Regions from separate parts of the Neobacillus camarae genome, predicted to be linked through region 2. Evidence: riboswitches for the same ligand, from Rfam matches in the RefSeq annotation. Region 2 holds a riboswitch; each other region holds the start of a gene.
The links. A riboswitch is a leader RNA that binds a small molecule or an ion and turns the genes downstream of it on or off. The one in region 2 is predicted to bind S-adenosylmethionine.

Region 1 (4,213 bases), on a different contig from region 2:
CCAGAAATAACTTATCGATATAGAGGGTCTTAAAGAGCGGCTCCGGCTTCGATTCGATGTCTTCCGTGCCACTGGGCTGTTTCGTCCCTTCCTCCAGTTTTTCGGACAGGCCGGCAATTTGTTTTAGGATGACGGCTTGTACCTCATTTAGCAATAAAAAGTTAGTCTCTAAAGCGGCAATTTTTGCACGGATGGCAGATTGTTCGGCCTCATCACGATGCTCCTCACGATTGGACGGATTTTCGTTCCGGGAAAGTGGAATGACCTTGATTTGCCGGACAACCTGTTCCAGGTGATTCACTTTCCGAAGCAAATGTTCATACTCCTTATTCCCAGTCAGCGTTTCATGGCCGGTTGGAGCCTGCCGCTTCTCCTCCTCTTGCCGGCTCAGCTTAAGCAACAAGGGCCGGGCCTGTTTTTCAAATTGGAGCAACTGCTTGACTTGGACCTCCAGTGTGTTCATTCTTGAATTTTCCCGTTGCTCCGGATTGGTTTCATTGGTTTGCTTAAAAAATTTTTTCATATCCATTCCCGATCTCCGTCCCTCATTATTTTATGGGACCTTACTCAATATTTACATATTCCTCGTTTTTAAATTCCCGTTTATAGGAAATGAAAAGCAGGCCATTTTGGAATTTTGCCTGCATTTGGTTCGAATAGACCGGCTCCGGCAACTCAATGGCGCGCTGAAAATCACCCAAATGTCTTTCCTGAAGGATTGGCGTACCTGCATTCATCTGGCGGCTGGAACCTCTTAAATAAAGCTTGGTTCCTGACAATGACAATTGCAAATTCTCTTTGCGATAACCTGCCAAATCACAAACAATAAGGACCTCGTCTTCCGTCAAGTAGATATCGGTTGGAGGAAAGCTTCCGTCCTGGCCGGCTTGGCGTTGGGAACCCTGTGACGGTGTGGCATCTGAAGCTTCTTTTATAAAATCGTTCACAGAGGCCTGCTCAAAGATACTGTTCCAGAAGTCACCTGTCTGGTACTTTTTTGCCAATTCCAGCCATTCCATAAGGTGCTTCATGTCCATGATGGATTCCCCCCTCTGCAACCAGACAAAGCTCGTACTCATAAAGTCTATTATTACATCATATTTGTTCTTCTAGAAAAAAATTCATGTGTTTCCGGTCGGACTTCCTCTCGGTTTCTTAACATAAATCATTTGCCAGCCGCATAGTCTGTAAAAACAGGCTCGGAAGGATTGGATGGATGATGATTTTTTTGCCTTCAAATATCACTATTAAAGGACTGAAGCTGAATAATATCGACCACTTAAGTTCAATGTCTTTTTCTTCAACCATTAAAATCAACCGGAGTGTTTCTGCTAAGAAAAACCAAGGATTTGGCCAGCAGCTCGCCGACAAAACCTTAAGGGCTTTCTCCATCCACTCCACGGTGGACAACGATGCCCAGGATGTTTATTCTGTTAAAAAAAATTTGTAAGTTGATTGGCGCCAGAGATGAAGGAGGAATTACATGACCGGACCCGTTCCCTACATTAACATCAATATCAACATTATCAAGGTCAACTCATTTGAGAACGCTTCGGCCATTAATGTGGGCCAAAACCTGTTGGCGGAGTGGCATAATTCAGACAAGAAGAACCAAGGATTTGGCCAGAATATGGGCGATGGAAGCCATTTTCTCGGGACACGCAGCGGTGTCGATGACCGAGACCAAATCGATTCCGCTTCTTCTTTCGCTTCGTCTCCTATACCGATTATACCGATTCCTTGAGGGGTGACATGATGCTGTTTGCACCGGTATCGCTTACGATTTTGGGGTTTAAAGTGAATGCGATAGACCATGGAGCCGTGGTGAATTTAGGCCCCAGCCAGCACATTGATTTGTTTGTATCCTATAAAAGGAACCAAGGGATTGGGGAGCAAAACGGCGACTTGTCTCCGAACCTATTATCTCTTTCCGGCGTGTCGGATATGGATTTGATTGACAGCCCTACCGTAAAGAACAGCATAATATGATGCATCATAAAAGGGGTGAATCAGTTGATTTTTATTACACCAATGGCGATCAATCTGCTGGGATTTAAAATTAACACGATGGACAACGGTTCCGTGACAAACATGGGTCCGATGCAACTCGTGGACCAATTTATTTCGTACAAACGAAATCAGGCATTTGGGGAGCAAAATGGCGACCTGTCCCCGATTAATGTCCCAACTGCTTTCGTGTTTGATCCTGACGGGACAGACAGCAATACCATTAAAAATAGTGTTATATAGAAGGATGCAGGTCTGAATCAGGCCTGCATGCTTTGTTTTTATAACACATAGTCAATATAATTTCCATGGCCCCTTTCAATCGAGAGCCCTTGGTCCTCTAGTTCCTTCCAAATTCGATGGTCCAGTGCAAAGGCCCCCATTTGCTGCAAGGCAGCAATTTCCTCGTCAGGAAGCGGAATATAATAATCCTCGTCATCAGTACTGATAATTATTTCATATTTTTTTAGTTTTAGAACCATCACTTCAAACTTTTCATCCCATTCTTTCAGTTGACCCTCGACGCAATTGGCGACATGCAGCAGAAACCGTTCTGGATTATAATTTTTAGACATTAACCCCCGGGCAAATCCACTAATGTTCATGAGTTCCACTTCTCCTTTTTATTTTCAACAGTAAAATAAAACAAACCCTCCTACGATGGATGCAAAAGGGGTTTTGGCCGTTTTATCATCCAAAGCTGCAAGCTTTGCTGGTGGGAGCACCTTGCATTTTGTGCAGGTTGCTGTGGCATCATCGAACCAGTTCTCTCAGCCACTCTAGATAACTATTTAATTAGTATTATTTTACTATAAAAATTAGAGATTTAACAATAACTTTGACATAAGATTTCGTGACCGGCTGCTCTTTCCTGTTTTTAGAATAAAACAAAAAACGGCTGCCTTTTAAGCACGACAGCCAAGAATTAGATTTAAGTTTTAGCACATCTTCCGCCATACGTTGGCACCAAAGCCCAACGAATTCCGTTCGATGAGAGAATAGGCGGCATTGGTAATCGCTTGTTCCAATGTATTGCCGGTGGCACAAATATCATTGAAACACACCCTTGATGGCCCATTGATTTTATAGGAGTATCCCAACGCTTCCAATTTATCGACAATCATCATAGCGTGAGCCAGGTTATGCTCTGGCTGGAACTCGGAATCATGGATGAATGTCCCCGTTTCATAATCATACCAGCGATCCCATCTGTTTAATTTCCAACCCAATATTCGTCTTGCAATCGCATCAATTTTCACCATATCCTTCTCCCTTTCGTTTCATCCATTGTGTTATATAACAATTTAAATTATTTATATGAATTATATAACAGAAAAAAATTAATTTCCAGCCATTTTTTTGAAAAATTCAATAAAAAAATTTATGTTCGCTATTCCTTGTAAAATTGTTTTATTAGTGATTTAGGTCACAATAAATTAGCCACGTTTTTTATATAGTTATAGTAGTAATTTCGAAAGGGGATTTTTCCAATGCAAGGATGTCACAGCGGATTATTCTGTAACAGCCCGGTCACACTGTCAGAGGGCTTAAATAAATTAGTGAGCGAACATACTCCATTACGGAGCAGCCTAGAAGCATTATTTACGTTATGTAATCAAGTTGAACAAGAGCCACATGGAAATGCCTTTGCGGAACTCGTTCCCGCAGTACAACATTTTTTTACAGACCTTGAATTCCATTCCGAACGTGAGGAAGACATTTTGTTCCGGATGATGGAAGTATATTTCGGCAAAAACGGCGGCCCGATTGCCGTGATGGAGTACGAACACGAACAGGCGAGAGGGTATATTCAAGAGTTTCTAAAAAGTGCCGAAACCCCAGCAGCACTGACTGTTGAAGAACAGATTAATAATTCCAGTTTGATCAAAGGTGCCTACGAAACACTCTTAAGCCACTTCGCCAAAGAAGAACAAGTCCTATATCCAATGGCCGAGCGGATGCTAACCGACGAGGAAAAAGAAGCCCTAAACCAAAAAGTTTCGGAATAACGCTACCCTATTTAACAGCCCAATCTATTAAAAGATTGGGTTGTTTGTGTAATTTGTAACTTTAACACTAGTACGGATCGGGCGCCTTTTTAAAGTTTCCCGATCAGTACTGAAAAATTGCAATTGGAATTTATGCAAAATTCTCTATCCTTTGTAAGAAATTTCTATATAATAGATTTAGACAGGAGCACAACAGC
Region 2 (4,213 bases):
AAAGCTCGGACGACAGAAGGATGGACAAGCGGATTTCTAGGGGTTAAATTTTCTGGATAAAAAAGCGAGCCATCGGGGTTAAAGGATTTATCTTGTATCATGAGCGGAATATCATATTTCCCCTTAGGAAGGTCATGGCTCTGCTCATTAAAATCGTGAATAAGATAGAAACCTGCAAGACCAGCATAAAGATTCAGTCTTGTCACTCCCATTGCATGGTCATGATACCAAAGTGTGGCTGCTTGTTGTTGATTGGGATATTCATAGACTTGTCTGTTATATTTTGGACCCCTATATTCGAAATGGCGCGTAAACCAGGCCTCAGGGTGGCCGTCGCTGTCAGGGGCTGCATTGGCGCCATGGAGATGCACGACTGTACGAACCTCGGGGTCATCAATCGCACTATCTAAGGTTTTATCCACTGGTAAAAAGTGTTTTAAGGGAAGATTATTAATCCATTTTACTCTAACGGCATGTCCTTTCATTGTTTCAAAAGTAGGACCAGGATACTTACCGTTATAACCATAGATTAGGGCTTCTCCGAAGTCCTTATGAAATTTATGCTTCGTACATTTCATTTCAACCTCATAATAATCATAATCATTCCCTCGCGATACTGGTTTTAGAACCTTTGGAATTGGCAGTTCATCAACAAATTTCGGGATTGTAGCAGGTATTGATGGGTCTACCATATTATCAGTTTCACAACACTCTGTATATTCATAATCACTACTTTCTTCATGAAATTTATAATTCTCTTCCAAAAAAATCACCTTCTTGTTTATTATTTATAGATGCAGAACTGTGGTTTGAGTAGAATAATTGGCAAACGATAAAAATTAGCAGCTAATTTTTCTGCATTCCTTATTATGGCATTCGTTATAGTGTATGAAATCAGGAAAAGCCCGTAAAGGACGACCGTATAAATTTATTAAAATAGGTGCAGTTGATAAGCAGGAAACTCCTATTTTTTACAAAGCGGGATCCATTAAAATCGTTCGTTCTATCTTGAATAGACTATTGAAAAAGTAAAAGATAATGACGCCCCAACAACTAGCAAAAATAACCCTTGATGCTGTACATGAAAATAAACTTCTTATAGCTCCAATTTCAATGCGTAGAACAAAGGATGTTCTTTTCACGGTGTTTCCAGCCTTGCACAAAGGATTAATGAGATTAGTATGCAAGGCCAGCCGAGAAGCCCGCTTAACATAAGGCTGGAACTCTGCATAGCCACGCCGCTCCCTATCTTTTGAGTAAGGAAATAGTGAGTGATAAAATTTTTTCAGAAACAGGACATCATATTATGATAAGCTAAGGAAGAAACTCTTCGAAAGGAAGGATATTCTTGAAATACATAAAGATTGCCAACACCGAGTTAAATGCTTCAAACATTATTATGGGAAATATGCGAATTAACCAACTGTCCGCAGGTGATGCAGAAAAGTTGATTCGCACCGCAATGGATGAAGGAATTAATTTCTTTGACCATGCCGATATTTATGGAAGGGGCCAATGCGAGGAATTGTTTTCTGAAGCCATCCAAATGAATCCTGAAATCCGTGATGAAATGATACTTCAGAGTAAATGTGGCATTCGTCCAGATTTGGGATGCTTTGATTTCTCCGAGGAACATATTATCAATTCTGTTAACGGAATCTTAAAACGGCTGAAAACAGATTATCTTGATATCCTTTTGTTGCACCGCCCCGATCCGTTAATGGAACCAGAAGAAGTGGCTGCCGCATTTGAGAAACTTCATACAAGCGGTAAAGTGAAGTATTTTGGGGTTTCCAACTTTAATCCCGCTCAAATTGAGCTGCTGCAAAAGGCTTTACCTTATAAGCTCGTGATTAACCAACTGCAATTTGGAATCGCCCATACTCCTATGATTGATTCTGGCATTACCTTAAACATGAAGGTGGACCAATCGATTAACCGCGACAGCAGTATCTTGGAGTATTGCCGTTTGCATGATATCACTATCCAATCCTGGTCACCATTCCAGCATGGATTTTTTGAGGGAGTATTCCTTGGGGATTTCGAAAAGTTTCCGGAATTGAATCAAACAATAGACAAGATTGCTGAGAAATACGGAGTCACCAGTACTGCCATTGCGGTCGCATGGATTACACGCCATCCGGCCAACATGCAGGTGGTCCTTGGCACAACGAAACAGCAGCGATTAAAAGATTCCTGCCAGGGGTCAGAAATTAAATTGACCAGACAGGAATGGTATCAAATTTATAAAGCAGCAGGAAATATGGTGCCGTAAATTGATAAGGCGGGAGCAGAATTGCTTCTGCTTTTTTTGCGGACAAAAGACTGAAATGTTGCGAATTTACGGACAAGAATATTTTTTTAGAAAAATATATTGACGGTAATTAAGAAAAGTATTATTCTTACTTTTGTAACAAATGCATATTGTAATCTCTTATCGAGAGAGACGGAGGGAAATGGCCCTATGAAGTCTCGGCAGCGGGTTCTTTTGAACACTGTGCCAATTCCATCAGGTTTCGCCTGATAGATAAGAAGAGAAGTACCTATTTAGTGTGCGATAATCCTCTTCCTATCAAGGAGAGGATTTTTTTAATTTGTTAGTAGGTCTGAGAATCAAAATATTATTCAATAAATAGTATTTTGATTCTTCAGACTCTAATATTAATACAAATATTACTTCCTGGGGGTAACAACATGAAAAAAGCTTTGATTGTATTGGCTGCAGCCATTTTAATGATTGTATCCGGACTTGCAGGCTGCGGGAAACAAGAGGCCAAACAGGCATCAGGCAAAGCAGCTAAAAACATTAAGCAAGAGATCACGACAAACCTTGCAGGTGAACCATATACCGTGGATCCTGCGTTTGCATCCGACACCACGTCTTTCTGGGTCATTGACCATTTATATGAAGGTCTGTACACCTATGATAAGAAAGGTAATATCGTGGAAGGTGCTGCTAGCAAAATTCAAACTTCCGAAGATGGAAATACCTATACGTTTACCATCCGTGACGGGGCAAAATGGTCCAATGGAGACCCGGTGACCGCAAAAGATTTTGAATATTCATGGAAACGGGTGTTGAATCCAACTACCGGAGCCTATGACGCTTCTTCCATGTATTATATTAAAGGAGCGGAAGCTTATAATACTGGAAAAGGCAGTGTGGAAGATGTCGGTATTAAAGCTACAGATGATAAAACCCTAGTAGTGGAGTTAAGCAACCCGTTAAAATTTTTCCCTAAAATTATGATGAGTGAAGCTTATTTGCCGGTTAATCCCAAAGTGGTGGAGGCCGACAAAAACTGGGCAGCCGAAGCAGCGGGAATTGTCACGAATGGCGCTTATACTGTCAAAGAATGGAAGCATGATGCAGAGCTTTCGCTTACTAAGAGTCAAACCTATTGGAATGCCAAAGAAATTACCATGGATGACATTCACTTTAAGATGGTAGCAGATGCGACTACCTACTATCAAATGTTTAAAACAGGTGAACTGGACCTAATCAAACAGTTGCCTATCGACTCGATTGAGCAGGAAAAGAGCACGCCGGAATTCGTTTCACATCCGCAATTCAGCGTTTATACGTATACCTTTAATGTCAATGAAAAGCCGTTTAATAATAAGAAAATCAGGCAAGCCTTCTCCTATGCGATTGACCGTAAAGCCATTACTGAGAGCGTGTCAAAAGCAGGCGAAGTACCGGCATTCGGTTATGTGCCAAACGGTGTCAAAACGGCTTCAGGCAAGGATTTCCGTGATGAAGCTGAGAAATATTATCAGTTTAACCCGAAAAAGGCCAAGCAATTATTAAAAGAGGGGCTCGAAGAAGAAGGCTTGACCGAATTGCCTCCAGTTACCTTTAAATACAATACAGCCGACAATCACAAGAAAATTGTCGAAGCCCTCCAGGAAATGTTAAAACAAAACCTCGGTGTCGAAGTGAAACTGGAGAATCAGGAATGGAAGACCTTTATCGATACATTTAAGCAAAAGAACTTCCAAGCAGCACGGATGGGCTGGGTCGGGGACTTTTTAGACCCGATTGGCGTGCTTCATCATTATACTTCCACCGATTCCAACAATTTCTCAAATTGGAGCAATCCAGAGTATGATGCTTTAATTCAACAGGCTACCGTTGAGCAAGATGAAGCCAAACGATATAAGCTTCTTCACCAAGCCGAAGACATCTTGATGGATGAACTTCCAATTTTGC
Region 3 (4,213 bases), on a different contig from region 2:
TACATCATGGTGTCTAATTAAATTAGTAATCAACGGCTGTTCTGCGGATTCTCCGATAAAAGTCAGCTGTACCACTTGCCCCGATTGATAACGCTCCAGCAAATGTTCCGCTGTTTCCGTCGTATCTTCCGGCTCGGTCACCTGTTTCACAAAGCGCTTGGTAATCGGCTGTTGCGGATTTTTAAACACATCCAATACTGACCCAAGCTCCACGACTTTTCCGCTTTCCATCACGGCCACCCGGTGGCAAATCTTACGAATAACATGCATTTCGTGGGTGATCAGCACGATGGTCAGCCCAAGCCGCTTATTAATATCAACCAATAAATCCAAAATAGAGTCGGTTGTTTGCGGATCAAGCGCAGAAGTTGCTTCATCACAAAGCAGCACTTTAGGGTTGTTGGCCAGAGCCCTGGCAATTCCGACCCTTTGTTTTTGTCCGCCGCTCAACTGTGAAGGGTATGCATTTTCCCTTCCTTCAAGACCCACCAGCTTAATTAGCTCTGCAACCCGCTGCTTTCTTTGAGGTCCGCTTACGCCGGCAATTTCAAGCGGAAAAGCAATGTTATCACTAACCGTCCTTGACCAGAGTAAATTAAAGTGTTGGAAAATCATGCTGATTTCCTGGCGGGCTTTTCTGAGCTCGCTGCCCTTTATTTTAGATATTTCCCGACCTGCCACAGTTACGGTTCCGTCGGTTGGCAGTTCAAGTCCGTTCAGCATACGTATCAGGGTACTTTTCCCTGCACCACTGTATCCAATAATTCCGAAAATTTCCCCCTCTTGAATTTCCAGATCTACATGGTTGACCGCCGTTAAATCCTTCTGTTTGGAGGGGAAAATTTTACTGACGTTTTTGATGGATATCATTCAATCACCTACTTTTTTACCGATATCATAAATATAGGGTTTGACATTAGAAGATGCTTTATTAGAAAAATAAAATAGCCTTTCTGCGCAGGCAGAAAGGCATCAAAAAACTAGTCCTTTCTCCCATCTCTCAAAGCAAGCGCTTTGTGTGAATTGGCACCATTTCAATAAATTGACGGTTGCCGGGCTTCATCGGGCACATCCCTCCACCTCTCTAGATAAGAGCATATAGCAAATCCTATATTTATATAATTTAAATTTATTTCTGAAATTTAATACAAATGCAATGCTACCACTGAAAAAAGCAGATGTCAACGAAAAATTCCTATCTTTATTCCGATTTCCGACTGGTAAAATTAAGCATTTGCCTTCAAGGAAAATAGACCGGTTGCCGTTTCAATGGCTTGTTCTAAATCTTCAATCAGATCCGCCGCATTTTCAATTCCAACCGATAATCGGATTAAGTCCTCTGAAACTCCGGCCGCTTTTAGGCCTTCGGCATCCAATTGCTGATGAGTGGTGCTTGCCGGGTGGATGATTAAGCTCTTGGCATCGCCGACATTGGCCACATGCGCCCATAAGGAAAGAGAATTGATCAGCTTGGCTCCGGCTTCCTTTCCGCCCTTGATGCCAAAAACAACCATCGAGCCGGCCCCTTTAGGCAAGTACTTTTCCGATAATTCATGGTCTGGATGCGATGGATGTCCCGGGTAAGATACCCAATCAACAGCCGGGTGATTTAATAAATAATCGACGAGTTGTTTCGTGTTCGCCACATGTTCCTTCATCCTTACATGCAGGGTTTCCAGGCCAAGGGTGAATAAGAAGGCATTCTGCGGGCTTAATGCCGGTCCGAGGTCACGCAGCAGTTGAACACGGGCTTTGACGATATAGGCTGCCGCACCTAAAGCTTCAGCGTACACTAAGCCATGATAGCTGTCATCTGGAGTGGTGAAGCCTGGGAACCGTGGCGAATTCCAATCAAACTTACCGCCATCGACAATAATGCCGCCTGTGGTCGTGCCGTTCCCCAACAGCCATTTAGTAGCAGAGTGAACCACAATGTCGGCACCATGCTCTATAGGCCGGCACAGGTATGAAGTAGCGAACGTGTTATCGATAATCAGCGGTACCCCAGCCTCATGGGCAATTTCAGCCACTTTTTCGATATCCAACACGCGCAGGCTCGGATTTCCGATCGTTTCGGCAAAAATGGCTTTTGTTTTGTCCGTAATCGCTTCCCGAAAGTTTTCCGGATTTTCCCCGTCAACAAATTTTACCTTAATTCCGTATTTAGGCAGCGTCACGGCAAATAAATTATAGGTCCCGCCGTATAGATTGGCCGCTGAGACAATTTCATCTCCTGCTTCGGCGATGTTTAAAATGGCCAAAGTGATTGCCGCCATTCCGCTGGCGACAGCTAATGCACCCACTCCGCCCTCGAGTAAAGCAACTCGGTCTTCAAAAACGGTTGTCGTCGGATTATGAATCCGCGTGTATATGTAACCAGGTTCCGCCAAGCTGAACAGGTTTGCTGCGTGTTCTGTATTTTTGAATTGGTAGGCATTGTTTTGATAGATTGGAACGGCCCGCGCCCCCGTTACTGGATCCGGTGCTAAGCCCCCATGAACACTCAATGTTTCCAACCGATACTTCTTTTGATTTTCTCCCACGTTTCTCGCTCCTCTCTTTGGCTAAAAAGCTTTTTTTATAAAGAAAACTCGCCGACTGGCAAGCCCTTAGGCGAAGACAGAGGCGTATTCCCGATAGGAAAAGTTTAAATTTTCCTACCGGCAAAAAAACCCCCGCTTCAAAGAAGAGGGGTTGTCTCTTCTTATCTTTCAGAGCATGTGCTCTGCTGGAATTAGCACCGTGTATCTACCGGTTGCCGGGCATCGCTGGGCCAGGTCCCTCCGCCTCTCTTGATAAGAATGATGTATTAGAATGTCATAATCTCTTGAATGTTTAAAATTATCTTACATGATGTTCAATTCCGAGTCAATACCTATGATTAAATTATTTTGGCTAGTTGCGGGTCTGCTTTTACTAAATAAAAAAGTGATTCCAGCATTAAGGTTGCGCGCAACGGGGCTGTCACTTTTAATGCACCATTTTTTTGGAGAATTCGCAGTTTTTCTTTTCCTTCCAACATTAGTGTGATGGCTGACAGACTGCCGCAAATCGTAACTTTCTGTAGTCGGCTGTCTTTTTCAGCCGCAATGGAGATTTCCCCGTTTTTTATTTTTAGCATGATGGATTTCTGTTCACAGCTGATATCCAGCTGTATTTCCGCATTGTCAATCAACGGTAATATATCCGCCCTCCCTCTAACGGTTAGTAAAAAGGTGTTAATGGCATCTAACATATTCACCACTCCGATCTTGTCTCTTTAACATTACTATTCAGCAATGGACGGGGAATTCCTGTTAAAAAGACTCGACAATTATTGGAGGCGGCTCGCAGGAAATGTCGGATTCGGAAAACTTTCATATTTGTATCGGGAAATTATGAGGCTTTTCTGTAAAATGTATTTAGTATATGTTATAGGAGGCGAAGAATGGAGACATTTATGAAACCGAGGCCCTTTCCGAAAGAATTAAAAATTCTTAGGTCTCTGAATTCCCGAATGGTTTTACCGGAAAAAGAACGCAAACGTTATGTCAATTTACAGAAGGGGTATGAAGGGGAGGTGATGTTTGATGCTAGAGCCGAAGAGTTTACAAAAGATAGATATATCCTGAATGATTTGCTGCTGGAAACAAATAATACTTCATTTCAGATAGATTCTACTTTTATTACTCAACGGGCGATATCGTTTTATGAAGTTAAAAATTATGAAGGGGAATATTTATATGATCCCAAAACAGACAGATTCACCTCACAGTATGATCATGATATAACCAATCCCCTGCATCAATCCGGCCGTAGTGAGATTTTGCTCCGACAGCTCCTTCACAGTAAAGGCTACAAAGTGCCGATTCATTACTACATTATCTTCATTAACCCCGAGTTTTACTCTTTATCTTCCGAAGCCACATGAATCGATTATTCTTCTTACCCAGATAAACACTTTCTTCCGTAAGCTGACTGCCACTCCTTCTACGCTAACTTCTTATGATAAAAAACTGGCTGACCTGTTATTGTCCCTCCATAAAGATGATAATCCGTATTCTCGCTTGTGTCCCTATCATTTTACCCAATTGGAGAAGGGGCCTCTTTGTTTATCTTGTCTATCATTAGACGTGATTGTTTCAGATGGATATTGTGTGTGCATGAAATGTGGCTTCAAAGAAGAGATTGGCTCGGTTGTTTTACGAAGCGTTGAGAGATCAGGTTGCTGTTT

Region 1: it holds a riboswitch for S-adenosylmethionine, as region 2 does, so the genes downstream of both, ACY8D0_RS16885 (hypothetical protein) here and ACY8D0_RS03090 (peptide ABC transporter substrate-binding protein) in region 2, are expected to answer to the same signal.
Region 3: it holds a riboswitch for S-adenosylmethionine, as region 2 does, so the genes downstream of both, ACY8D0_RS13895 (O-acetylhomoserine aminocarboxypropyltransferase/cysteine synthase family protein) here and ACY8D0_RS03090 (peptide ABC transporter substrate-binding protein) in region 2, are expected to answer to the same signal.

What each region holds. Positions count from the first base shown of each region.
Region 1 covers NZ_JBUCKX010000003.1:343,641-347,853, forward strand. Annotated here, with positions in the region: gene ACY8D0_RS16855 (hypothetical protein) at 1-529, opposite strand, end outside; gene ACY8D0_RS16860 (Hsp20/alpha crystallin family protein) at 564-1,037, opposite strand; gene ACY8D0_RS16865 (hypothetical protein) at 1,217-1,450, shown strand; gene ACY8D0_RS16870 (hypothetical protein) at 1,484-1,744, shown strand; gene ACY8D0_RS16875 (hypothetical protein) at 1,753-1,989, shown strand; gene ACY8D0_RS16880 (hypothetical protein) at 2,017-2,250, shown strand; gene ACY8D0_RS16885 (hypothetical protein) at 2,289-2,612, opposite strand; SAM riboswitch class I at 2,692-2,797, opposite strand; gene ACY8D0_RS16890 (BC1872 family protein) at 2,946-3,269, opposite strand; gene ACY8D0_RS16895 (hemerythrin domain-containing protein) at 3,498-4,016, shown strand.
Region 2 covers NZ_JBUCKX010000001.1:633,928-638,140, forward strand. Annotated here, with positions in the region: gene ACY8D0_RS03080 (multicopper oxidase family protein) at 1-764, opposite strand, end outside; gene ACY8D0_RS03085 (aldo/keto reductase) at 1,349-2,275, shown strand; SAM riboswitch class I at 2,432-2,534, shown strand; gene ACY8D0_RS03090 (peptide ABC transporter substrate-binding protein) at 2,695-4,213, shown strand, end outside.
Region 3 covers NZ_JBUCKX010000002.1:1,319,242-1,323,454, reverse strand. Annotated here, with positions in the region: gene ACY8D0_RS13900 (methionine ABC transporter ATP-binding protein) at 1-870, opposite strand, end outside; SAM riboswitch class I at 991-1,095, opposite strand; gene ACY8D0_RS13895 (O-acetylhomoserine aminocarboxypropyltransferase/cysteine synthase family protein) at 1,227-2,543, opposite strand; SAM riboswitch class I at 2,702-2,802, opposite strand; gene ACY8D0_RS13890 (SCP2 sterol-binding domain-containing protein) at 2,882-3,235, opposite strand; gene ACY8D0_RS13885 (nuclease-related domain-containing protein) at 3,428-3,910, shown strand.